DNA from 3 places in the Cupriavidus sp. 01L46 genome. Region 2 is predicted to be linked to each of the others. Evidence: predicted binding sites of a transcription regulator. Region 2 holds the regulator's gene; each other region holds the start of a gene.
What was found. Region 2 encodes sigma-54, which starts transcription at its own class of promoters, with help from an activator protein. Its sites were predicted from a motif close to TGGCANGNAANCTGCTTT; they were not measured.
Positions count from the first base shown of each region.

Region 1: a site for sigma-54 is predicted at 2,211-2,228, ahead of AC1DS3_RS11690 (collagen-like triple helix repeat-containing protein). Genes of this name have one in related genera too.
Region 3: a site for sigma-54 is predicted at 2,381-2,398, ahead of AC1DS3_RS23325 (ammonium transporter). Genes of this name have one in related genera too.

Region 1 is NZ_JBFTSF010000050.1:22,529-26,918, forward strand. Features, by position in the region: gene AC1DS3_RS11680 (prepilin peptidase) at 1-315, opposite strand, end outside; gene AC1DS3_RS11685 (Flp family type IVb pilin) at 316-504, opposite strand; gene AC1DS3_RS11690 (collagen-like triple helix repeat-containing protein) at 871-2,040, opposite strand; gene AC1DS3_RS11695 (hypothetical protein) at 2,570-2,752, opposite strand; gene AC1DS3_RS11700 (collagen-like triple helix repeat-containing protein) at 2,751-4,235, shown strand.
Region 2 is NZ_JBFTSF010000045.1:28,407-41,344, forward strand. Features, by position in the region: gene AC1DS3_RS10750 (dynamin family protein) at 1-1,820, shown strand, start outside; gene mutY (A/G-specific adenine glycosylase) at 1,932-3,101, shown strand; gene AC1DS3_RS10760 (LON peptidase substrate-binding domain-containing protein) at 3,224-3,901, opposite strand; gene rapZ (RNase adapter RapZ) at 3,968-4,885, opposite strand; gene AC1DS3_RS10770 (PsiF family protein) at 5,005-5,337, opposite strand; gene hprK (HPr(Ser) kinase/phosphatase) at 5,525-6,496, opposite strand; gene ptsN (PTS IIA-like nitrogen regulatory protein PtsN) at 6,532-6,987, opposite strand; gene hpf (ribosome hibernation-promoting factor, HPF/YfiA family) at 7,370-7,720, opposite strand; gene AC1DS3_RS10790 (RNA polymerase factor sigma-54) at 7,770-9,245, opposite strand; gene lptB (LPS export ABC transporter ATP-binding protein) at 9,381-10,166, opposite strand; gene lptA (lipopolysaccharide transport periplasmic protein LptA) at 10,191-10,835, opposite strand; gene lptC (LPS export ABC transporter periplasmic protein LptC) at 10,890-11,516, opposite strand; gene AC1DS3_RS10810 (KpsF/GutQ family sugar-phosphate isomerase) at 11,532-12,515, opposite strand; gene AC1DS3_RS10815 (monovalent cation:proton antiporter family protein) at 12,667-12,938, shown strand, end outside.
Region 3 is NZ_JBFTSF010000146.1:11,003-15,392, forward strand. Features, by position in the region: gene AC1DS3_RS23320 (mechanosensitive ion channel family protein) at 69-899, opposite strand; gene AC1DS3_RS23325 (ammonium transporter) at 1,146-2,348, opposite strand; gene AC1DS3_RS23330 (HU family DNA-binding protein) at 2,960-3,241, shown strand; gene AC1DS3_RS23335 (acyl-CoA thioesterase) at 3,434-3,919, shown strand; gene AC1DS3_RS23340 (CreA family protein) at 3,936-4,390, shown strand, end outside.

The DNA.
Region 1 (4,390 bases), on a different contig from region 2:
CGCAAGCGCCAGCAGGCTGCCGACCACCCATACCGTCACCAGCCCCATGGGGCCAGTGAACAAGCCTGTGACGGCGAAGAACTTGATGTCGCCCGCGCCCATGCGGCCGAGTGCATATACCGGCAACATGACCAGCAAGCCCACCAGAAAACCGAGCAGCCGCGAAATCAGCCCAGGCTCAGGGGCAGGCCCGAACGCAAGCGCCAGGCTCATTGCCACGATCGTGGCAACCAGCACGGCATTTGGTACTTTGCGATAAGCGAAATCGGTCCAGATGATTGCCGCGCAGAATAACGCGGCAATTAGGGCTAACACTTAGCCACCGGCTGCGGGAAGAATGGCCGTGACCCTGCTGCTCAAGCGAGTGAACAGAGCACTGACGTCGGTGCCTAGTTGAGTGACCGTGGTGATAAGAGCCAGAGCAATGAGACCTGCAATCAACCCATACTCGATTGCAGTTGCCCCTTGTTCGTCCCGAAGAAAGCGTGTCAAAGCGTTTTTCATGATGTCACTCCGATTTTGATTTAATACATCACCCAGCGTCCGCTTACCCCTTCGATACCACCTCGCTCTTGTGGCCAGGTTAGTACCGAGCGGTAACGCTGGTGAACAATTTATAGATCAAAGCCATGTCTCAACCATACCCCCCCTTGGAGTTATAGTTGTCTCAGCATAATGGCTGACGTCCGTTTGAAAACAGTGTTTTTTTAAAGAGCAAAAGTTCTACTCGCGTCAAATACCACACCCGTTCGGGTGAGCCATGTGGCGCGGTGTCATGTAAAAGGATGCGCAGCCGCGGGGTAAGGACGACTGCGCACCGTAAAGACGTATTCGGCGTATTCGACGTATTCGACGTATTCAGATCAACGATTAACGAGCCAGGCCGCCGAGCAGATTGGTCAGCCCCGGCGCGTTCGGCGTGGTCGATGTCGTCGAAGCCGCACCCGCTGCCGTGTTGCGCGCGCCGCTAAGCACACCCGTCACAGGTGCCAGCAAACCGGCCAGAGGTCCCAGCGCGCCGGCAGTGCCAGTGCCTGCGGAAGCGCCACCCGTCACGCCGCCAAGCAAGCCGGTCACGGGTGCCAGTGCGCCTGCTGCGCCTGCGCCCGAGCTGGAACCGCCCGCGATGCCACCCAGGGGCAGGTTGCCGAGCAACCCGCCGAGCGGATTGCCGCCGGTGCCGTTGCCGTGCACCAGCACACCGGCCCCGGCGACGGTCTTGCCGGCTTCGGTCACGATACCGCCGAGGCTGGAGACCAACGGGGCCTGGCTATTGGTCAGCAGGCTGCCGCCGCTGGCCACGGAGTTGCCAAGGGTGGCCAGCAGCTTGTCCAGCGGCGCGCCAAGGCCGGTGGCGCCGCCAACCGTTTGCGTAACGGTGGTGAGCTGCGTGGTCAGCGGCACGATCACCTTGCTCACGCTGCCGGTGACTTGCGCCACGGGACCGGTCGAGAGCGCCTCGCCGAGCTTGCCGCCAGCCATCGTCACCGCGCCGCCAACCTGATTGACCAGGCCGCCCACGGGTGTAGTCACCGCACCTAGCGGCGCCAGTTGCCCGGTACCGAGGCTGCTCACGAGATCACCCGCGCTCGATACCGTGACGCCGGCTTTCTGCACCACGTTGCCCGTGCTGGACACGGTGATGCCAAGCGGATCGGTGACTGCACCCATATTGCCAAGGCCGTCGCGCACACCCACGCCTAGCGTGCCGACCGTGTTACCCGCGTTTACCACTACGCCGCCGAGCGCGTTGCGCGTGGCGTCAGGAAGCAGCGGCACTTGCGCAGCCTGGATCTGCTTGCCGATATCGCTCACCGCGTTGCCGGTTGCCACCACCGTATTGCCCGCGCCTTCAGTGACCTTGGCGGTGGGCGTGGTGTCGGGCGTCGCAGCCGGTTTGTTCGGAGGAGGCGTGGTTGGCGTGACGGCGCTGGGGCTCACGCCGCTACCGGATCCGCCGGAGGAGCAACCTGCCAGCAGCAACAGTGCGGCGGCACAGGCGAGGGTCATGGATGACATCGGGGCGAAATGCGCTTTCATGGGATCTCCTGGTCTTCCTCGCGGAAGGTTCTCCTTTGGAACTGCAATCGAATTGGCTCTTGGACGATGCATGCGAAGCCTTGAGCGCGGAACGCAATACCGCAATACCGCAATACGACTAGGGCGTTTGCTCCGCGCCGCGCTGTGCGCCGCGCTTGTCGGGAGCCAATACCGCAAGCTGCGTGCCACCCGCGTGGCACGCAGCCGGCAATGCAGTCCATCAACCCTGGCGCCGCCGTGCAAACCGTTGTTTGACGCGGGATGGCGAACATGGGCCAGCCACGCGTCGCGTTGCACAACAAGGCGGCCCCATGCCGCGCGGCGTGTTACGTGCTACGTAACGTGTTCCCCCCTCGATGTTCCCGATGCGCAACTGCGCACGCACAGTCTGCCCACACGCTGCCGACACGGTGGCATGCGACCGCGGCGCAGGGAACAAGTCCACGTTGTTCCCTATGGGCGCCACGGCGTTACGTAACGCGTAACACCGAAACACCGCACAGCGCGCTCATGTCTGGTCCTTTCCCGGCTATGTCTCATCCTCTTCAAACCCAGGCGTGGCAAGGCCTGGCACGTCTTTATCGGGTGTCCGCGCGCGGTCCGGCGGCATGCTGGCACGCACTGGCACACCCTTTGCGCTATGCAGTGACACCACGGCAGGCGCCACGCGCACCGTGATTTCACGACGAGAAGAAAAAAGGGAAAAGGTCATGCGTACTCAACAGATCCTCATCACGGCACTGCTCGGCTCGCTGTTGGCACTCGGCGGTTGCGCAAGCGGTGGCGGCACGACGTCCATGGATACCGGCAGCGGTGCGGGCAGCAGCAATGGCGGCGGTACCAGCGCAGGCACCACCGGCACCACCGGCAGCGGCAGCGGCACCAACGCAGGCACGGGCGGTGGCAGCAACGGTGGCAATTCCGGCGGAAACAATGGCGGCAATAACGGCGGCAACAATGGCGGCAATAACGGTGGCAACACAGCCGCGCTGACGCCGACCAGCAAGATCGTCGATCAAGCGGGTGGCGTCGTAACCTCGGCCGGCAACGTGGTGAGCGACCTCGGCACGCAGATCAAGAACACCAACCTGCCGATTCTCTCGACCCAATCCAAGGAGGGCCTGGGCGGCGTGGTCGGCTCGCTCGGCGCCGCGGTCAGCACCCTGGGCAACGGCGTGCAAAACGGCCTGGGCAACATCCCAAATGCCACCAACCCGCTCGGCACCACGGTGGCAAGCACCGGCGGCGTGGTCAGCCAGGTGGGCAATGCCGTGACCAACGCCGGCTCGCTCGTCAGCGGCCTGGGCAGCGGTCCGCTGTCGCCCCTGGCAGCCGTCACCACGCCGGTGGGCTCACTGGTTTCGCAAATCGGCACCGCGGTCAATGGCGCGGGCGCCCAGCTCGGCGCGGCCCTCTCGACCGGCCCCGTGGAGCAGCTCACCGGCGGCGTCAGCAAGCTTATCGTGCCGCTCACCTCGCAACTCACCGGCGGCACGCAGACGCTGGGCGCGGCAACCGGCCTGGGTGCTCCGGTCAACAACCTGCTGGCGACGCTGGGCGGCGGCCTGGCCACGGCAGGCAACACAATCAGGCAGACCAACACGCCGGTGGTGTCGGGCGTGGGCGGCATCGTCGCCGGCGCGGGCAGCACGGTGGCCGCGCTTGGCGGCGTGGCCTACAACCCGGGCGGCACGGGTAGCGGCAACCCGCTGGCGCCGGTCACGAGCCTGCTGGGCGGTCTCACGGGTGGACTGACTGGTGGCAGCGCAAGCGGCCCGCTGGCGCCTGTCGCCAGCCTGGTCAGCGGCCTGACCGGTGGGCTCACCGGCGGCCTGGGCGGCGGCAGCGCAAGCGGCCCGCTCGCGCCTGTCACCAGCCTGGTCAGCGGCCTGACCGGTGGGCTCACCGGCGGCCTGGGTAGCGGTAGCGCAAGCAGCCCGCTCGCGCCTGTCACCAACTTGGTCAGCGGCGTGGTGAGCACGGTCGCCGGCGCTGCCGGCGGTGCCTCGGGTGGCGGCGCAGGCAATGCGCTTGCACCGGTTACCGGCATCGTCGCGGGCATCACCGGCGGCAATGCCGCAAGCAGCGGCAGCGGCAGTGGCAGTGGCAGTGGCAGCGGCTCGGGCAACAACGCACTGGCGCCGGTTACCGGCCTCGTGAGTGGCCTGCTGGGCGGCCTCGGCGGCAAACGCTAAGTATCAAGCAGGCAATGCATGCTTCGCGCTTCGTGCGCCTGCATGTAAGAATTAAAAAAGGGGCGCGTTCGACGTGCCCCTTTTAAAAGAGAACGCGATTGGCCACGCAATAGCGCCAAGGGTAGCGGCACCCCTGGCGTCATTGGCACAGCGCG
Region 2 (12,938 bases):
GCGTCCAGCGCATCCAGGGCGTGCTCAAGAGCGACCGGCTCAAGGTGGCGTTCATCGCGGAGTTTTCGCGGGGCAAGAGCGAGCTGATCAACGCGATTTTCTTTGCCGACTACGGCCGTCGCATCCTGCCGTCTTCCGCCGGGCGCACCACGATGTGCCCGACCGAGCTGCGCTACGACGAAGCCGAGGCGCCGTGCATCCGGCTGCTGCCGATCGAGACGCGCCTGCAGGAAGCTTCCACCGCCGATTTCCTTGACGTCGATGCGCACTGGCATACCGTGCCGCTCGACCCCTCGTCGCCCGATGGCATGCTGGATGCATTCCGGCACGTGGTCGAGACCAACCGTGTCACGCGCGAGATGGCCGAGTCGCTTGGCCTGTACAACGAGAACGATCCCGACGCCGCCTACGCGCTCGATGCCGATGGCATGGTCGAGATTTCCCGCTGGCGCCACGCGGTCATCAACTTCCCGCATCCGCTGTTGCGCCAGGGCCTGGTCATCCTCGACACGCCGGGCCTCAACGCGATTGGCACCGAGCCCGAACTGACGCTGCGCCTGATCCCGGACGCGCATGTCGTGGTGTTCATGCTGGCGGCCGACGCGGGCGTGACCAAGAGCGACCTCGACCTCTGGCGCAGCCATGTGAGCGCAGGCCACCGCAAGGGATGCCTGGCGGTGCTCAACAAGATCGATGGCCTGTGGGACCCGCTCAAGTCGCCGGCCGAGACCGCGGCCGAGATCACGCGCCAGGTCACCACCAGCGCTCATGTGCTGGGCATCGACGAGTCGCGCGTCTACCCGGTGTCGGCGCAGAAGGGCCTGGTGGCCAAGGTCACCAACGATGACGACTTGCTGGCGCGCAGCGGCCTGCCGCAATTCGAGCACGTGCTGTCTGACCAGCTGATCCCGCAGCGGCGCGAGATCGTCGCTGACCAGGTGCAGCGCTCGGTGGAGGAGATGGCGCGCGGCGCGCAGCAACTGCTGCAAAGCCGCCGCCGCAGCATCGTCGAGCAGTTGTTCGAGCTGCGCGGGCTGCGCGGCAAGAACCACGCGATGGTCAAGCACATGCTGATGCGCGTGCAGTCGGAGAAAGAAGAGTTCGAGCAGAGCATCGCCAAGTTCCAGGCCCTGCGGCTGGTGTTCGGGCGCCATAGCGCGGACATCATCAAGAGCCTGCAGCTGCGCGACGTGCGCCGCACCATGCGCGAGCGCCGCGAGCAGATGAAGGAGCGTTTCTTCTCGCGCGGCATGCGCGAGGACATGGACGCCTTGTTTGCGCGGCTTGGCGAACTGGTCAGCGAGGCGGACCAGAAGATCGCCCAGCTCCACCAGCTCACCGACAGCATGTACCGCCGCTTCAATGCCGAGCATGGCTTTACGCTGCCCGCGCCGATCCAGTTCGTCACCGCGCGCTACGTCAACGAATTGCAGCAGACGCTGGCGTTGGCCCACACGCACTTCGGCGCCATGAACATGCTCACGCGCTCGCGCCCGCAGCTGGTGCAGAGCGCGTTTTCCACCATCGCCACCCGCGTGCTGGAAACCTTCCGCGATCTGAACCGCGATATCGAGATCTGGCTCAAGTCGGTGATGACGCCGCTGGAGGCGCAGGTGCGCGAGCACCAGAAACAGTTGCGCCGCCGGGTCGATTCGATCGAGCGCATCCACGAGGCCACCGACACGCTCGAGAGCCGCATCGCGCAGCTCGAGGAAGTGCTCAACGGCCTGGACGATCGCAGCGGGCGCATCGAGTCCTTCTCCAGGCGGATCCTGCAGCCGGACGCCGACGAGGGGCAGCTCAAGGCGTTCGCGGCCTGAAGCGCGGCCTGAAGTGTGGCCGGCGGCGAGTGCCGGTGGCGGCGAAGCGGTATCATGACGCGCCGCCGCCTCCGGCGCTGTTGCTGTGTTGCCTTACCCGTCACGTACCCGATGCCCCGCAAGCCCGCTGCTTCTCCTGCCGTTTCATCCGATCTTTCCCCCGCCGTGGTTCCTGCCGATTTCGCCGCGCGCGTGGTGGGCTGGCAGCGCGTGCACGGGCGCCATGACCTGCCGTGGCAGAACACCCGCGACCCTTACCGTATCTGGTTGTCCGAGATCATGCTGCAGCAGACTCAGGTCAGCGCGGTGATCGAGTATTTCCAGCGTTTCGTCGGCCGGCTGCCAACCGTGGCCGCATTGGCCGAGGCCAGCGCGGATGAGGTGATGGCGCTGTGGGCCGGGCTTGGCTACTACTCGCGCGCGCGCAACCTGCACCGCTGCGCCAAGGCCGTAATGAGCGAGCATGGTGGTGTGTTCCCGACCGACCCCGAGGTGCTGGTGACGCTGCCCGGCATCGGCCGCTCCACCGCGGCAGCCGTGGCGGCGTTCAGCGCCGGCGTGCGCTCGCCGATCCTGGATGGCAACGTCAAGCGCGTCTTTGCGAGGTTCTTTGGCATCCATGGCCATCCCGGCGTCAAGGCGGTGGAGAACCGCATGTGGCAGATTGCCGATGCGGTCCTGCCCGCCAAGGGGCCGGCGCAAGCCGAGGACATGGTGTCCTACACCCAGGGCGTGATGGACCTCGGCGCCACTGTCTGTTCGCGCGGCAAGCCAGCCTGCCTTGCCGCCGCCGCGTCGTGCCCGCTGGCCAGCGACTGCGTGGCGCGCCGCGACGGGCTGACCGGCGTGCTGCCCACGCCGAAGCCGCGTGCCGCCATTCCCGAGCGCAGCACCGTGATGCTGCTGGTCCGCCGCGGCCGCGAGGTCCTGCTCGCACTGCGCCCGGACAGCGGCATCTGGGGCGGGCTGTGGAGCTTGCCCGAAATGCCGGTCGATACCGTGCCCTTCGATGCGGAACTGGCCGAAGACGCTGCGTTGGAACGCGCCCGCGAATTCGGCAATCCCAGCACGGCCAATATGGTCGGCGAGCTCACCCACGTCTTCACCCACTTCCGCTTGCTGATCCGCGCCATTCGCGTCGACGTCACCGGCCTCACCGCGCGCGATGCCGCCAACGGCCCCGCGCTACGCTGGCTGTCACTGGACGATCTGGATGCGTTAGGCACGCCCGCGCCGGTGCGCAAGCTGCTGGAGGCGCAAGCCCAAGGCGGATTGTTTTAACGTTGCTTAGAGGCCATTTCAAAAAGATTCTGGCGTCGTTGCGCGGCCTTGGCCGATCCAGCTGTACTGTCTGCGGCCGCGCGCCTAGCCAGAACCGCTTCGCTTCATTTTGAAACGGCCTCTTAGAGGATGTGGTGCTGGTGCATGTATTTATGCACGATCTCGATCCGCATGCCCGCGTCCGGCAGCGCCATCAGCATCTGCTTGGCCTTGAGCGGCACCGGCAAGAACTCGCACAGCCGATTGGCCACCCAGCTGGGGTCATCCCACAGGAACGGCTCGCTGAAAGGCAGCTCGCCCGGATGCTCGGCATGGAGCGAGGCAACGATACGCCGCAGCACGGCCAGGCATTCGCCCAGTAGCTCGAGCTTGCAGTCGATGATGTCGGGCGGCAGCAATTCCGCCTGGCCGACCAGCAAGCCGTCGGGGCTCACGCTGTGGCCCAGCAGCCGGAAGCGCTGGCGGCCGCGCGCGCTGATCAGCAGCACGCCCAGTTGCTCCATATTGCAGTCGATGATGTCGGCCAGGCAGCCGATCGTCTCGGGCATGGTGGGCTCGTCCTGGCGGGCGACCTCATTGCCGCTGGCGATCAGGCAGACACCGAAGGGCGAGCGATCGCGCATGCAGGTGCGCACCATGTCCACGTAGCGCGCTTCGAACACGCGCAGTGGCAGCAGCCCATCGGGAAAGAGTACGGTATGCAGCGGAAACAGCGGCAGGCCATCCAGCGTAGGCCCCGCCGAGGTGCTGTGCGAGGCGGAGAATGAAGTGGATGAGCCGGGTGTGGCGGGTGAGGACATGCTGAGCCAGCAAAGGTTTCGGGCGAGAATTGCCGAGCCTGACCGCGAAACCTGGCGGTGCGGTGTTTAGCCGCCCGGCGCGAGCTCGCGGTGTCTCACCAGCACATTACCATGGGCACGAAAATAGTTGGCAAGTCTTTCCGCGATGTACACGGAGCGATGCTGCCCGCCAGTGCAACCGATTGCGACGGTCAGGTAACTGCGATTGTCAGCGATGAAACTTGGCAGCCACTTTTCCACATAGGCGCGTATGTCCTCGGCCATGGCCAGCACCATCGGCTGGCTTTGCAGGAAGTCGATCACGGGCTCGTCGCGGCCGGTCAGCGGGCGCAGCGCCAGGTCGTAATAGGGGTTGGGCAGCGAGCGCACGTCGAACACCAGGTCGGCGTCACTGGGCACGCCGTGCTTGAAGCCGAACGACTCGAACAGTAATGTGAGCTTGAGGTCATCGCCGCGCACGAATTCCTTGATCCACGCGCGCAATGTATTGGTGCGCACATTGCTGGTGTCGATGCGGTGCGCAGCCTCCGCCAGCGGGCTCAGGAGCTCGCGCTCCATCTCGATGGCCTCGATCAGCGAGGTGTCGTTGAGTGCGGCCTCGGCGGTACTGTCGGCGAGATTCTCGTTCTTGGGATTGGCCGAGAGGCTAGCCATGGCTGCGCGCATCGACAGCGGATGGCGCCGCCTTGTCTCGGAATAACGCTGCACCAGCGCATCGGTATTGGCGGTCAGGAAGACCACCCGGACCTGGTGTTCGGAGGCGAGGTCGCGCAGCGTGCCGGGCAGCTTGTCCAGCGATTCGCGGCTACGGATATCGGTGGCGACGCCCAGATGGGTGTAGCCCTGCGCCGCCAGGTACTGGGCCAGCTCCGGGATAAACTGCGCCGGCAGGTTGTCGACGCAGTAGTAGCCCGCGTCTTCCAGTACGTTCAAGGCAACGGATTTGCCGGAGCCGGAGATCCCGGTGATAAGTATGATGCGCATAGCACGACAAGCATAACATCAGGTGATGACGCCGTCATGACGGCGCCGTGCCAGCAAAAATGGCGAACCGAAAAGGTTCGCCATTTTTACACGTCCGCGCCGCAAATGATGCCGGTAGCTTACTTGGACAAGCAGTCGCTCATGAAGGCTTTGCGTTCATCGCCCTTCTTGCCGGTGGCCTGGGCGTTGCAGGTCTTCATCTTTTCCTGCTGGCTGTTCTTGGCGGGTGCGGCCGCGGGCTTGTTGGACAGGCAATTGCTCATGAAGGCCTTGCGCTCGTCGCCCTTCTTGCCGGTGGCCTGCGTGTTGCAAGCCTTCATCTTGTCCTGCTGGGTGTTAGCTGCAGCGGGTGCGGCTGCGGCAGCGGGTGCCGCGGCCGGTGCATTCTGGGCGAAGGCGCCGGTGGCAAAAAGCGGGGCTACCAGCACGCACATCGCGATCAATTTTTTCATGCTTGCTCTCCTGGCTGTGGAAAACTTCATGGCTGCTGGCCTGTCGGCTCGGCAACTCGGGCTGGGCCCAATGCCCATTACTGCACAAAACGGCCTATGCCCCAATCGCGTTGACCATTGAAGCGCGGCCGGATGTAAGCAATTGAAAACGGCCCCGTCGTGGTCGCATGACGTGGGCCTGCCAAGCCTAGAGTAGCCTGCCCTGGCCCCGCGATGCGACATCGGCCTGCATCGCGGCGCGCTGGCGGTCCATGAAGTCGCGCAGCGTGTCGATGCCGCGCAAGCGCAGGATGGTGTTGCGCACGGCGGCCTCGACCAGCACGGCGAGATTTCGGCCGGCCGCCACCTGGATCTTGACCATGTGGATAGGCAGGCCGAGCACGTCGAGATACTGGGAGTCCAGCGGCAGGCGCTCGAATTCGCCATCGTTGCGGCGTACCAGCTGCACCACCAGCTTGAGCTTCATCTTGCGGCGTACCGCAGTCTCGCCAAAGATGGTCTTGATGTCGAGCAGGCCCAGGCCGCGCACTTCCAGCAGGTTCTGCAGCAGCGGCGGGCAGCGGCCCTCAATGAAGTCCGGCCCGAGGCGCACGAAATCGACGGCATCGTCCGCCACCAGCCCATGTCCGCGCGAGATCAGTTCCAGGCCGAGCTCGCTCTTGCCCAGGCCGGATTCGCCCATCACCAGCACGCCCATGCCGAGGATGTCGAGGAACACGCCGTGCATGGTTACGCGCGGCGCGGAAATGCGCGACAGATAGAGGCGCAGGTGATCGATCACCGCGGCCGAAGACACCGGCGTGGTGAACAGCGGGGTGGACGAGCGCGTGCAGCGCAGTTCCAGGTCGGGCGGCGGCTCCATGCCGTCGGCGATCACCAGGAACGGCGGCTCCAGCAGGATCAGCTCGCCCATCTGGCGCTTGCGCATCTCGTCATCGAGGCGCTGGTAATACGTGATTTCGGGCTTGCCCAGCACCTGGATCCGGTTCGGGTGGATCAGGTTCAAGTGGCCGACGAGATCGGCCGCGGACGTGGCTTCACGCGCAAACTCGACATCGAAGGCGCGGTCCGCACCCTCCAGTCCTGCTACCCAGGAGAGTTTGATATCGGCTGCGTTGTCGTCGAAGATCGACTGCGAGGTGACGCCAGTGAGTTCCATTCGGGTGCTTTCAGGGGCGGGCTTTCAGTGCCGGATCAAGGGTGCCATTGCGTCAGCAACTGGTGCACGTCGTCGGGGGTGGGCAGGGTAGCCAGTCCTTCGCGCATCTCGCGGTCGGACAGCAACTGGGCGATCTCGGAGAGAATTTCCAGATGCTGCTGGGTGGCCTGTTCGGGCACCAGCAGGAAGATCAGCAGCGCGACCGGCTTGCCGTCGGGCGACTCGAAGGGGATCGGCTCGGCCAGGCGCATGAAGGCGGCCAGTGGCTGCTTCAGTCCCTTGATACGGCCGTGGGGGATTGCAACCCCCGCGCCTAGGCCGGTGGACCCCAGCGACTCGCGGGCGAACAGGTTGTCGGTCACGGTCGCGCGCGCTACGCCATGGTTGTTCTCGAAGAGGAGCCCGGCCTGTTCGAACACGCGCTTCTTGCTGGTGACGCTGACGTCGAGGTTGATGTTGCCGGGTGGCAGCAATTTAGCCAAACGATTCATGTGGAATGCGCAGGGTTTTCTAGTAAGCAGGCCCGGGGCCAGGAGGCGTCCCGCCGGGCGGAAAGTGGATAAAAACCAAGGCCCGAGGTTTCCACCGGTTGTCCCCCATGCCGGTGTCGGGCGTCTGGCMATTATAGAGCAGGCCCGCTTCCGCTTTGTGCATTGCAATGGCCGATGCGCTCAAGCGGTGCTGCATGCACCGGAATGGCTAGGCCAGTCAACTATGTATTGCACAGCATACACCGGTACATATGCGTTGCGGAATCCCCTGTGTGCCCCGATTGGGTAGGCCGCAATGAAAAAGCCGCGCTCTGGGCGCGGCTTGATTCCATTTTTCAAGGGACTGACACCGACGGCCCGGTATGTGGGCCGTCAGGCACGGTCATTGCTGCATCTGCGATGCGGCCATCTGATACTTGACCGCTTCACGGTCGTGGCTCTGCACGCGATCCTTGTGGCGAATCACCTGCCGGTCGAGCTTGTCGACCAGTGCGTCGATAGCGGCATACAGGTCTTCATGATGCGCTTCGACAAAGATGTCCTTGCCCTTGAGATGTAGATTGATTTCCGCGTACTGCCGCCGGTCCTTTTCTTTTGTATTGTCGACAGAGAGCAGCACACTTACGCCAATGACTTGATCGAAATGCCTGACGATACGCTCCAGTTTCGTTTCCACGTACTCACGCAGAGGGGGCGTGATGTCCAAGTGGTGTCCACTGATCTTGAAGTTCATAGCGTTTCTCCTTCTGAAAGAGCTGCATCAGGCAGGCGATGCAGCTCGGCTACAAAGTCTTACGGAGATTGACCGCGGGAATCTTGAGCGCTTCGCGGTATTTGGCAACGGTACGCCGTGCTACCACAAAGCCTTGCTCGCCGAGCAATTCGGCAATCCGGCTGTCGGACAAGGGGTTCCTAGCGTCTTCGGCTCCTATCAATTGCTTGATCAACGCACGGATTGCCGTTGATGAGGCCGCGCCGCCGGTTTCTGTGGATACGTGAGAGCCGAAAAAATACTTCAGCTCGAAAGTCCCCATCGGCGTTGCCATGTATTTATTGGTAGTCACCCGAGAGATGGTGGACTCGTGTAAACCCAGTGTATCGGCAATCTCCCGCAAAACCAAGGGGCGCATCGCAATTTCACCGTGGGTGAAGAAGTTCTTTTGACGTTCGACAATGGCTTGTGCGACGCGCAATATCGTGTCGAACCTTTGCTGGATATTCTTGATCAACCAGCGTGCTTCCTGCAGCTTTTGCTGCAATCCGGCCGCGCCTGCATCGCCTTTTGCACCGCGCAAAATCTGCGCGTACATGTCGTTGATGCGTAGCCGCGGCATCACATCCGGGTTTAGGTGGGCGATCCATCCGCCGCTCAACTTTCGAACAAAAACATCGGGCACCACGAAATCCGCTTCTGGCCGGCTGTAGGCATGGCCGGGATAGGGCGCGAGCGAGCGGATCAGTTCATGGGCGGCCTTGAGTTCCGGCTCGTCCACTTGCAGCGCCTTTTTAAGGCGCGTGTAATCGCGCACCGCCAGCAGCTCGAGGTGGTTGGTGACGATGCTCAGCGCCAGTTCGCGCTGCGGATGCTTGAGCCTGCGCAATTGCAGCGCCAGGCACTCGGCGGCGTTGCGTGCCCCGACGCCCGGCGGATCGAAGCTCTGCAGCAGCGTGAGCACAGCCTGGATCTCGTCGACCTCGAACTCGAGCTCCTCCGGCAGCTCGCTGCAGATTTCCTCGAGCGTCGTGCTCAGGTAGCCATCATCGTCCAGGGATTCGACCAGAAAGATAGCCAGCCCCTTGTCGCGCAGGGAAATCTTGAGCGGCGCCAGCTGTTCCATGAGGTGTTCACGCAGCGTGGGCTCGGCGTCGCGCAGCTGCATCGGGGTCTTTTCGTCGTCTTCGCCTTGCGGGCGGCGGGCGAAGTCGTCCAGGCTCCAGTCGCTGCCGTAATCCTCGTTGCTGTCGGAGTAGCTGTCGTCGGCTTCGGGGGCGCCATCCGGGCGGTTCTCGCTGGTGCCCTGGCCATCGGCGGGCGCCGGCGCGGGCGCGCTCTGCAGGTTCACCGAGCCGTCCGAAGACACGCGCAACGGGCTGTCCAGCCAGTCGTTCTCACGCTCGAGCAAGGGGTTCTCGGTCAGCGCCTGTTCCACTTCCTGCTGCAGTTCAAGCGTGGACAGTTGCAGCAGCCGGATCGACTGCTGGAGTTGCGGCGTAAGCGCGAGATGCTGCGAGAGGCGGAGCTGTAGCGACGGTTTCATGCGACCTATTTTATGCTCAACTTCCGTACTGATGGAACGGAAATTGCTATCGCTGGTGTCGCTATGATCGTTTGAAGGATAAAAGGCGACACCGAAGCCGCCCGGGGGCCGATGCGCGGCAGGCGCCACGCGCCCTTACATGCGGAAGTTCTCGCCCAGGTAGACCTTGCGCACCGACTCGTTGGCGATGATGTCCTCAGGCTGCCCGGACGCCAGCACCGCGCCTTCGCTGATGATGTAGGCGTGGTCGCAGATGCCCAGCGTCTCGCGCACGTTGTGGTCGGTGATCAGCACGCCGATATTGCGTGCCTTGAGGAAGCTGACGATGCGCTGGATTTCGCCTACCGCGATCGGGTCGACACCGGCGAAGGGCTCGTCGAGCAGGATGAAGCGCGGCGCGGAGGCCAGCGCGCGGGCGATTTCCACGCGGCGGCGCTCGCCGCCGGACAGCGATAGCGCCGGGTTGTCGCGCAGGTGGGCAATCTGCAGGTCATCCAGCAGGGTGTCCAGCCGGCGCTCGATCTCGGCCTTGCCCAGGGGTTTGCCATCGTTGAGCTGCAGCTCCAGCACCGCGCGGATGTTCTCCTGCACATTGAGCTTGCGGAACACCGAGGCTTCCTGCGGCAGGTAGGACAGGCCCATGCGCGCTCGCTCATGGATGGCCAGGCCGCTGATGTGCTTGTCGTCGAGCACGATATCGCCCTCGTCCAGCGCCACCAGCCCCACGATCATGTAGAACGACGTGGTCTTGCCCGCGCCGTTGGGGCCCAGCAAGCCGACCACCTCGCCGCTCTTCACGTCGAGCGACACGTCCTTGACCACGGTGCGCGAGCCGTAGCGCTTCTTCAGGTGGCGCACGACCAGCGTGCTGCTGTCCTTCAGGGTGGCGGGCTGGGACGGTGCGGTTTGGGTAGCGGTCATGAAGGTGAAGTCAGAATCCGTGGGTCAGGGGTTGACGGGAGCCGTGGCCGGCTTGAGCGGCAGCGGGTTGGCTGCGGCACCGCTGGCGGGCTGCTCCTGGCGCGGCGACAGCACGGCGCGCACGCGGCCCGACGGGCTGCCCGCGGTCGCGTTCTCGGCGCCGCCGCTGGCCGTGTAGAACTCGTTGCGGCTGTCATAGGTGATCACCGCGCCGCGGATCTCGTCGACCAGCTTGGCGCCGGCCAGGCGAGCCATGCGGGCGCGCCCGATCAGCTTGGACAACTCCTGCTTGCCGTCATATTCGATGCGGTCGCCCCAGCCGTCGATGTACTCGTCGACGTTGTCGCGCTTCTGGCGGATATAGGCTTGCTTGCCGCCCTTAGAGGTCGCGACCGCGTACTGGTAGCCCTCGGGATCGGTACGGACTTCGGCCGCGTCGGATTTGAGCACCATGGTGCCTTTGGTCAGCACCACGTTGCCGGTCAGTACATAGACCTGCTTGACGTCATCGTAGCTGGCATTGTCGGCCTCCAGGACCAGCGGCTTTTCGCGGTCGGCCTTTTCGGCGCTGGCGGGCGCGGCCAGCGTGAGGCCAAGGACGGCGGCCAGCGTCAGCAAAGCGGCCGTGCTGCGGCGCAGACAGGACGAAGTCGTCGGGAATGGATTCATGTTGGCGTGATGGCGGTTGACGCGGGCGGCTGGTGCCCGCGGGCGGCTTCAGGGCTACTTCGCGGGACTTGCCGGCGGCGGCCCCGTGATGATGGTGCCGCGTACGTTACCCAGCAATTGTACTTCGCGAGTGACATTGTTGAAGACCAGGCCGTTGGCGGTCATCACCGACGGGCCGCGGGTCAGCTTGACAGCCTTGTCGGTCTTGACGATGTCATCGTTCACCAGCACCTGGAAATACTCCGAGGCGGCCGTCATCTGTGGGTCCTTGGCAGGCTCGGGGCCCTGGGCACGCACGATGAAGGCATTGCCGAACAGGTCGATGACCGAGCCTTCCGCGTTCATTGTGCCGCGATCGGAGTGGCCGGTGACGGGCGGACGGTCGATTTCGTAGGAGCGCATGGCCGGGCGCGTCACTTCGTAGGTCTGGTCGTCCTCGAAGTGGATCATCTTGTCGCCGGTGAAGCGCAGCTTGGTGTTGCCGTCCTCGGCAAGCTCGGTCGCGGAAAAACGGATCATGTAGTAATCCGGTTCATGCTTCTTGCCTACCGTCCCGGTGTCCGCTTCTTTCGGGGAGTTGACCTGCACCAGCCAGAAGGTGCTGCCCGCCACCAGTGCCATCAGCAGCAGGGGCAGGGCTCGCATGGCAAGCCGGCTCAGGGAGGACAGGATTTCCCGCATGGGCATGGGCTGGCCTCAGATGACCTTGGCGCGGGTCAGGTCGTGGATGTGGAGCGCGCCGACCAGGCGCCGCTCCGCGTCGACCACCAGCATCTGGTTGATGCGGTTCGCCTCCATCACCTGCACGGCTTCCACGGCCAGCTGGTCCGGCCCGACGGTATGCGGTGTGCGGTGCATGACCTCGCTGATGGGTACGGTCTTCCAGTCACGCGGGGTTTCGAGCAGGCGGCGCAGGTCGCCATCGGTGAAGACGCCGATCAGGCGGTCGTCCGGGTCCACCACCGCGGTCATTGCCATGCCTTTGCGGGTGATTTCCATCAGGGCCTGTGCCAGCGGCGTGCTCTCGCGCACCTTGGGCACCGCGTTGCCGCTGCGCATGACGTCGCGCACGTGGGTCAGCAGCTTGCGCCCGAGCGCGCCGCCCGGATGCGAGCGGGCAAAGTCTTCCTCGCCGAAGCCGCGGGCATCCAGCACCGCCACCGCGAGCGCGTCGCCCATCGCCAGTGCGGCGGTGGTGCTGGCGGTCGGCGCCAGGTTGAGCGGGCAGGCTTCTTTTTCCACCCCGGCATTGAGGTGCGCGTCGGCCAGCTTGGCCAGCGTGGAGGCGGGGTTGCCAGTCACGGAGATGAGCTTGGCGCCGATGCGCTTGACGATCGGGACGATCGAAAGCAACTCGGCGGTCTCTCCGGAATTGGAAAAGGCGATCAGCACATCGTCGCGCGTGACCATGCCCAGGTCGCCGTGGCTGGCTTCGGCCGGATGCACGAAAAACGCGGGCGTGCCGGTCGAGGCCAGCGTGGCCGCGACCTTGCGGCCGATGTGGCCCGACTTGCCGATGCCGGACACGACGACGCGCCCGCTGCAATTGAGCGTCAGTTGCACAGCCTGCGCAAATCCGTCGTCCAGGCGGCCTGCGAGGGCAGCGACGGCGTCGGCTTCGATCTGGAGGGTTTCGCGAGCGAGCCTAAGTGCTCGATCCGCATTGAAATTAGCTATCATGGCGACGAAGTATACCAACGAATGCGATGGCGCTTGGGCTGTTCCTGGGATCGGGCGGCCGGAGCGGCCATCGCGCTTGCCGTAATCCGCCGGCAGGGCCGCCCGCACCGGGCCGGCCCGGTGCCCGGCGCGGCGTACCCTGACCCTGTCGATGCACTCTCCGCTGGACCTTACCCTTGTCCTGCTGGCCGCCGCCGTGTTTGGCGTGGTCGCGTTTCGCATGTTGCAGTTGCCGCCGATGCTGGGGTACCTGGTCGTGGGCATCCTGATCGGGCCGCACGCGCTCGGCCTGGCCAGCGATACCGCGCAAACCAAATACCTGGCCGAGTTCGGCGTGGTCTTTTTGATGTTCTCGATCGGCCTGGAGTTCAGCCTGGGCAAGCTCAAGGCGATGAAGCGGCAGGTCTTCGGCCTGGGCGGCTC
Region 3 (4,390 bases), on a different contig from region 2:
GCGCCGATGCTGCAGCGGTAGCGGGGCGGCCTGGCTCAGTTTGGCCGCGCCATCCCATCGATACACGGTTAAGCGGCCGCGGCGTTTTGCAGCACCACCAGTTGGGCTGGCATTGGCGCGGCGAAGCCGGCCTCGCCAAAGCTCTCGCGGATCACGCGGTTGCTATCGAAATACACCTGCCAGTAATGGTCGGTATGGCAGTGCGGACGTACCGCAAGCACCGGACCCACCAGGGTGAACTCGAGAATCTCCACGTCCGGCGGCGGCTCGGCCAGAACGTTGGGCAGCGCGGCCAGCCGCGCCTTGAGCAGGGTGGCGGCCGCCGCCACGTCCGTGCTGCCGGCCAACTGGGCCTTGAGCTCGACCCGGCGGTACGGGTTGGCGCTGAAGTTCTGGATGGTGTCCGCAAAGATTTTGCTGTTGCCGACCACGGTGAGGACATTGTCGGGCGTGTCCAGCGTGGTGGCAAACAGGCCGATCTCCCTGACGGTGCCGGTGGTCCCGCCTGCCGTGACGAAATCCCCGACCTTGAAGGGCCGCAGCACCACCAGGAAGGCGCCTGCCGCGAAATTGGACATCAGCCCCGACCACGCCATGCCGATGGCGATGCCGGCCGCCGCGATCAGCGCGGCAAAGCTGGTGGTCTGGATGCCGAAGTAACCCAGGATCCCGATGATCAGCACGACATTCAGGGTCACCGTGACGATGGAGCCGACATAGCGCAGCAGGGTCGGGTCGACCTTTTGCTTGGTCAGGGACCCCTGCACCATGCGTACCACGACATGGATCAGCCACCGGCCAATCACCCAGAAGACGAGGGCGGCGAGAACCTTGAACCCGACTTCCGTCGCATAGGCGACAACCACATCCTGATACTTCTGCAGCGTTGTGGCATCCATCGCGTTTCTCCCTTGCTGGCTCGGCAGGTACACAGGCAACGAACATCATGCAGCGGATGCCCGGGCGCATCGGCGGCGGGGCGCGAAAGTGGGCAACGCATTATTGCTACGCGGCGAGCGGAAGTTCAAGCACAAAATGGCCGCAAAGGGCGCAGGGCGCCACTCGCGGCCATGGGTCGCAGGAGAAGGGGCGGTGGGGCGCAAGGGCGCAGGGGCGCAGGGGCGCAATTCCCTTTGCGCCGTGCCTTACCAGTTGGTTTCGCGCTCCGGCGTGGCGGAGATGCGATGCAGCGACAGGTCCGCGCCGTTGTATTCCGATTCAGCGTCAAGCCGGATGCCCACGACTTTCTTGAGCGTGCCGTAAACCACGGTGCCACCCACCAGGGCGATCACGATGCCAAGGAGGGTGCCGAGGCACTGCGCGCCGAGCGAAACGCCGCCAATGCCACCGAGTGCCTGGCTGCCAAAGATGCCGGCGGCAATGCCGCCCCACGCGCCGCACAGCCCGTGCAGCGGCCAGACGCCCAGCACATCATCGATATGCCACTTGTTCTGGGCCAGCGTGAACAGGTAGACGAACAGCGCACCGGCGATGGCGCCCGTGACCAGCGCGCCCAACGGGTGCATCAGGTCGGATCCGGCGCAGACCGCCACCAGCCCGGCCAGCGGGCCGTTGTAGGCAAAGCCGGGGTCGTTGCGGCCGGCCGCCCAGGCGGCCAGCGTGCCGCCGGCCATGGCCATCAGGGAGTTGATGGCCACCAGCCCGCTGATCTTGTCGACGGTTTGCGCGCTCATGACATTGAAACCGAACCAGCCTACCGCCAGCACCCATGCGCCCAGCGCCAGGAACGGGATGTTCGAGGGCGGGTGCGCGCTGATGCGGCCGTCTTTCTGGTAGCGGCCGCGGCGCGCGCCCAGCAGCAATATGGCGGGAAGCGCGATCCAGCCGCCCATGGCATGGACCACGACGGAGCCGGCGAAGTCGTGGAACGGCGCGCCCGCGACCGAGGCGATCCAGTCCTGCACGCCAAAGCGGTTGTTCCAGACGATGCCCTCGAAGAAGGGATAGACCAGGCCCACCAGCACGAAGGTGGCCACCAGTTGCGGATTGAAGCGCGAGCGCTCGGCAATGCCGCCAGAAATAATCGCCGGTATGGCGGCGGCAAACGTTGCCAGGAAGAAGAACTTCACCAGCTCGTAGCCGCTTCTTTCCGCCAGTGCATGGGCGCTGGTGAAGAACTCGACCCCATAGGCCAYGGTGTAGCCAATAAAGAAATAGGCGATCGTGGAAACCGCAAAATCCACCAATATCTTGACCAGTGCGTTGACCTGGTTCTTCTTGCGCACCGTGCCCAGCTCCAGGAACGCAAAGCCCGCGTGCATGGCGAGCACCATGATCGCCCCCAGCAAGATGAACAGGGCATCGGTGCCGCTCTTCCATTTGTCCATACAATCCTCAATGCGCAAAATGGGAGCACACGTACGCAAAAAGCGTACCAGTCTGGGGCATCGGAGACAGGGATCTRCACCGTGTTGGTGGAATTTGCACCGATTTGTCGCGCTCGACGTGGGTGCCGCACGGATTGCGAAGCCATCACCGGAAACMGAATGTCATGCGCCGGGGATGCATGGCACGCGGCGTCTGYGCCAAAATGAGGCAATGCCCCGATTTGGGGCGCGCACCCACCGGTTATATGCACCATGATGGGTTCTTTCTGGCGCGTCCATCCAAAGCCATTGGGATGCTGCCGACCAAGCCGCCTGGGTGGGTTCGGCGGCAACAAGGCGCGCACAGCGATGGCCTGAGCTTGTCAAGCGATGCCTGTCATCACGTACCAGCGTTCGAATGACCACTACTCTCGCCGGCCGCATTTGAAAGCACGGAAAAGGAGGGGTAAATTCCCCGCAAAGGCGCTTGACTCAAGGATTTGCGGCTTTTTTCGTTGCATTGGTGCCACTGGGGATTGCCCAATGCGTAAAGCGCGGATTAGACTGCGCCGATCGGTAATTTGCCGCGTGGCAGACACTCCGATCAAGACGACCAACAAGGGAAATCAGCCATGAATAAAGGTGAACTGGTATCTGCCATCGCCGCTGACGCGGAACTGAGCAATGCTGCAGCAGAGCGCGCGCTGAATGCCGCTCTGGACAACATTAAGAAGGCGGTTGCCAAGGGTGATTCGGTAACGCTGGTGGGCTTCGGCAGCTTCAGCTCCGGCAAGCGCGCCGCACGTACCGGACGCAATCCGCGTACTGGCGAGACCATCAAGATTCCGGCCGCCAAGACGGTCAAGTTCTCTGCCGGCCAAGGGTTCAAGGACGCTGTGAACAAGAAGAAATAAGTAGTCCGCGCCCCAGGCGCTAATGAGAAGGCGGCCCGTTGGGCCGCTTTTTTATTGGTGCCCGGGTGCTTTTTGACGTTCTCGGGGGTAAGGCAGGACGATCGTTCCGGGTTAAACTGCCGATCGTCGGCGCCAGCCTTTCGACCTGCGCCGCGGGTCGGCCCGGCCGCTTCCAGATTCCGGATTTTCATCATGAATGACCTGTCCCACCAGCTTTCCATGACCGTGCTGATGACGCCGGACATGGCCAATTTCTCCGGCAATGTGCACGGCGGCACCATCCTCAAGTACCTCGACATGGTGGCCTACGCCTGTGCCAGCCGCTATGCCGGGCGCTATGTGGTCACGCTGTCKGTCGACCAGGTGGTGTTTCGCCAGCCCATCCACGTKGGTGAGCTGGTGACGTTCCTGGCGGCAGTCAACTTCACCGGCCGCAGCTCCATGGAAATCGGCATCAAGGTGATCACGGAGAATATCCGCAGCAAGCTGGTTCGCCATACCAACAGCTGCTACTTCACCATGGTCGCGGTGGACGACAGCGGCGCACCTGCCGAAGTGCCGCCGCTGGTGCCCCGCGACGAAGTCGAGCGACAGCGCTTTGCCGCAGCCCAGCTGCGCCGCCAGCTGCGCCAGGAAATGGAAAAACGGCACGATGAAATCACCGGCACGGTGTCCTGAGGTGGGGGGCACGGCCATGCAATCCGGGCGTTCCCATCGCGTTTCCCGTGGGCCGTTTTGGCCCCTGAGCGGTCTTCTGGCGGCGTTGGCGCTGCTGGCGCCGGCCGTGCATGCCGAGGAAATCGGCAGCGTGAGCACCAATTTCCGCATGACCGGCTCCGACAAGGTCGTGATCGAAGCCTATGACGATCCGCAGGTCGAAGGCGTGACCTGCTACGTGTCGCGTGCCCGCACCGGAGGCATCAAGGGTTCGCTGGGCATGGCCGAAGACCCGCCGGAAAGCTCCATTGCCTGCCGCCAGGTAGGCCCGATCACGTTCAAGGGGCCGCTGCGCCAGCAGGACAATGTGTTTTCCGAGCGCATGTCGATCCTGTTCAAGACCCTGCACGTGGTGCGCACGGTCGACCGCAAGCGCAATACCCTGGTCTACCTGACCTACTCGGACCGCATCGTGTCCGGCAGCCCGCAGAA